Regions from separate parts of the Alkalinema pantanalense CENA528 genome, predicted to be linked through region 1. Evidence: predicted binding sites of a transcription regulator. Region 1 holds the regulator's gene; the other holds the start of a gene.
The links. Region 1 encodes HrcA, which represses chaperone genes, less so after heat shock. Its sites were predicted from a motif close to ANTTAGCACTCNNNANTNNNGAGTGCTAANT; they were not measured.
Positions count from the first base shown of each region.

Region 2: groES (co-chaperone GroES) is a predicted target of HrcA. The motif match lies at 1,314-1,344, and genes of this name have one in related genera.

Region 1 is NZ_JBLZFX010000011.1:36,450-38,655, forward strand. It holds gene ACN4EG_RS05775 (rhodanese-like domain-containing protein) at 1-233, shown strand, start outside; gene hrcA (heat-inducible transcriptional repressor HrcA) at 695-1,783, shown strand; gene ACN4EG_RS05785 (succinate--CoA ligase subunit alpha) at 1,780-2,206, opposite strand, start outside.
Region 2 is NZ_JBLZFX010000007.1:65,271-67,476, forward strand. It holds gene groL (chaperonin GroEL) at 1-661, opposite strand, end outside; gene groES (co-chaperone GroES) at 788-1,099, opposite strand; gene ACN4EG_RS04140 (exosortase-dependent surface protein XDP2) at 2,150-2,206, shown strand, end outside.

The DNA of each region.
Region 1 (2,206 bases):
CACAACTACCCGGTAGCATTAGCTTGCCTCTCAGCCAGTATGAACTGTGGTCGCAGGATATTCACACCCGTCTAAATGCAGATCAGGAAATTGTAGTGTTGTGCCACCATGGGATGCGATCGGCCCAAATGTGCCAATGGCTCCTAGGGCAAGGCTTTACCCAGGTCAAAAATATTACCGGAGGGATTGATGCCTATTCTACCTACGTTGATACGGGGGTACCTCGTTATTAGGTGGGTAAGGCTTGGGTCAAGACTGCTCGCCACAAGCCACGACAGAAAAATAGATCTGCTATCTTAAGGTCACAGAGTGCAACCATTGCCGACACTTAGCAGCTTCTTCCAGAAGCCTGTTGAGTGGGTCGGGCGATCGTCTTCGATCGTGACACCAAGGCCCCCAAAGCTTGCATCCCATCCAATTTTGTTCAAAATCTGCTAAAACCCCAAAATCTGCTTAAAAATAGTATTTTCTCAGACCACTTCTTCTGGATCAAACTTTTTGGTCAAATCATTTTTACACAGTTCTTTTCGTTAGGCTGTTTCGTTGGACTTCGTTTAGCGAACTTGTGAAGTCTCTATTGCAAAGTCTCTACTAGGCAACTATCAACCCCGTCCCATTGCCTGATTTCTACTTACCCTGATTTCTATTTCCCCTGATTGCTACGCCCTTAGTTCCCTTTCCCAGTTCCTTCAAAATGTCTATTCAAATCACCCTTAACAATCGCCAACAGCAAGTGCTTTGGGCGACCGTCCGCCACTATGTCGCTACCGCAGAACCTGTGGGCTCGGAAGTGCTGGTTAAGGAATATAACATGAGTGTCAGTTCGGCGACGATTCGTAACGCCATGGGCTTTTTAGAAAAAGCGGGACTGTTGTATCAACCCCATCCTTCGGCAGGACGCATTCCCTCGGATTCGGGCTACCGTCTTTATGTGGATCAGCTCATGCAGCCGATGCCACAGATGTCCCCTCAAGTGGAACGGTTGTTAGCCGATCGCTTGCAATCCAGTAGCTGGAGTGCAGAGGCAGTCCTGAAAGGTGCAGCGCAAATTCTGGCGACCCTGAGTGGTTACATCACGTTGATCACCACCCCTCTGACCCACAGTTTGGAACTGCGCCATCTACAACTCGTGCAGATAGATCCTACGCGGGTAATGCTCATTATTGTGACGGATACCTATGAAACTCAGTCCGTCCTCATGCCGTTACCGGCGTTAGATGAGCTTGAAGATGCCGCACTACTCGAGCAGGAATTGCAGATTCTGTCCAACTTTTTAAACGATCGCCTACGGGGCAAAACCTTGGTGGATGTACAAGCAGTGGATTGGCGGGAATTGGGGCAAGAATTTGAGCGGTATGGCAGTTTGCTGACGGCGATCGCGCAAGAAGTTGATCAACGGCTGGCTCAGGTTTCTGCACCCACCCAAATCTTGATTAGTGGCTTAGCGGATGTTTTACGGCAACCCGAGTTTTCGGAATTGCAACAACTACAAACCATTCTGCAATTGCTGGAAGAAGGCCAGCAGCAGCTTGTCCCCCTAATTTTCGATCGACCCCAAAGCGGAGATTTACAAACCCAACGAGATCGTCGCGTTACCGTGCGCATTGGAGCCGAAAATCCCCTGGAACCCATCCGTTCCTGCACACTAATTTCCTCGACCTATCATCGAGGCAATGTTCCCGTTGGCAGCATTGGGGTGCTAGGGCCAACCCGCATGGACTACGACAGCGCGATCGCCCTCGTAGAAGCAACCGCAGATTATTTGTCAGAACGGCTCAGTTAGGATGCTTGCAGGTTAGACGGCGATCGCTTTAATAGTTTGCGCACGAGATCAGGAATCTGCGAGGGCCGTTCGGCGACAGGCACCCCTGCCCGCTTAAAAGCAGCCACCTTGCTTTCGGCTGTACCAATATCTGGGCCAAAGTCCAACGTTTTTGATTCAATAATGGCCCCTGCATGGCCGATACGACGATTGCGGGGGGCAGTGTGGCCTGCAATGTAGGCAATCACTGGCTTATCGATCGCCTCAGAAATGTAGTGGGCCGCCCGTTCTTCACTATCGCCGCCAATTTCTCCCACTAACACAATGACTTCTGTTTGATCATCCTCTTCCAAAATTTGTAGCCATTGGGGAAAGGTTGAGCCCACGATCGCATCACAGCCAATACTGACACCGATCGATTGACCAATACCTGCCCGCGTCAAC
Region 2 (2,206 bases), on a different contig from region 1:
TCAGGATGAAAGGCTCTTCCATCACAGCTTCCATCCGCTCGGTGTCGGTGGCGAAGTAGGGAGAAATGTAGCCCTTCTCGAAGCGCATCCCTTCGGTGACTTCCAATTCGGTGGTCATGGACTTCCCTTCTTCCAAGGAAATCACACCTTCTTTACCCACCTTGTCCATGGCGCTCGCAATCATGGCACCCACTTCTTCGTCGTTACCGGCGGAGATGGAACCCACTTGCGCGATCGCCTTGGAATCTTCCACAGGACGAGACTGTTCCTTAATCTTGTCCACCAAGAAATTGGTAGCCTTGTCGATTCCTTTCTTCAGCAGGATCGCATTGGCACCCGCAGCCACGTTGCGCAGACCTTCTTTGACGATCGCGTGGGCCAACACCGTTGCAGTGGTGGTACCATCTCCAGCGGCATCGTTGGTCTTGGAAGCCGCTTGACGGATCAGGGAAACCCCGGTGTTTTCAACGTGATCTTCCAGTTCAATTTCCTTGGCGATCGTCACACCATCATTGATGATTTGGGGTGCGCCGAACTTCTTCTCCAGTACCACGTTGCGACCTTTAGGCCCGAGGGTCACTGCAACGGCTTCTGCCAGGATATCCATGCCTTTTTCGAGGGCACGACGGGCATTTTCGTTATAAATAATGCGCTTAGCCATGGTTTAAGTCTTGTCTACTTCTGAGAGGTCAATAGAAGGAAATGAAAAATTGAAATTTAGGACTTGAGAATTGGGAATTGAGAACTAGAAACGATCATTCTCTTTCCCGCCTTCTCCAGTTCCGACTTACTGCACAACGGCCAGGATGTCACGCTCAGTCAGCAGAACGTAGTCGTCGCCACCCAGCTTGATGTCGGTGCCAGCGTACTTGGAGTACAGGACTTTGTCGCCCACTTTGACTTCCAGTTCTTGGCGAGAACCGTCATCATTGCGCTTACCAGGGCCAACTTGCACGACTTCACCGACTTGAGGCTTTTCCTTAGCGTTGTCGGGCAGGATGATGCCGCCAGCAGTTTTTTCTTCTGCTTCCGACACTTTCACAAATACGCGATCGCCTAAGGGTTGAACAGTAGACACGCTCAAAGATACGGCTGCCATACAAAGTCTCCAAACTCTCTATAATCTTGTGCAAACAATAACGTTCACAGATTGCCGTGACAGGCTCAAGTTCCACCTCGCCCAGACGAGTATTCGGTTCAACTGCGTCTGCTCAAGAAGGTCAACTCCTGCGGGTTGCAACTGTGGACGATGACTGAACATTGGGGCTTGGATTCAGTCCCCGACTACCCAGTCTATCGGAGTTTGGACTCAAAATTAGCACTCCCAACTCCTGAGTGCTAATTTAACGAAGCTTGATGTTCGATGCAACTGCGTAGACTGTACGGCTTCCCGAACTGAGCGATCGACCCGCTACTTTAGGCACTTGCTTGCTTTTCAGGTTCGCGGTTGGTTCATTAAAATTGTGGAATTTACGGCTTAAATGGGTCTTAACTCAAGTTTTCTATTTCTTTAGAAGTAGGTTTATGTAGTTTCCGTAAAGATACGTCCCTCCCTAGGACATATACCGAGCTGCCTGTGATATTAATGACGTATGGCTTCTATGAGGTTTCACTCAACTCCGTTGATTCCCTTAGGGGGGTTGAGCGAAGTGAGGAGACTTCTTAGCAGACAACTGAGTGTAGCAAAGGCGTAGGGTGAGTAACTGCTTACCCTATTTTTTTTGTCCTACCATTTTTTCTTGGTCGCGGTAATCTCGGCTATATCGGTGATTTCCAGTGACTTTAGTGATGGTGTCATCTCAGAAATCTCGGAAATCTTGGGAATCTCGGTGGGCTCTCTCCCTACACATCGATCGAGATTGTTCCATCGCTCTGCTTTTCTATTTCTACAAAAAATATGGTTTATGAAGACAGGTTGGGCATAATCCCTGTAGGAGATTTAGCTTCTATAAAGTCTGCGTGTAAGTACTGACAGTGATGTGATTAATGTGGCATCTTTAGAACAGGAATACGGAATTCATTTGCACTAGTTTCAGGATTGCTCCCGCCCCCAGAGCCTCTGCTGAGATTCTTTGTCTTTGAGGTATTTTCCTTCAAAGCAAGGGATTCAATAAACCATTCAGTTGATCGTTGCAAGAGGAGCATGACCATGAGTTACAAATTTTCCTGGGTGATCGCTAGCGGCCTGTTCGCCACCCTAGCCTCG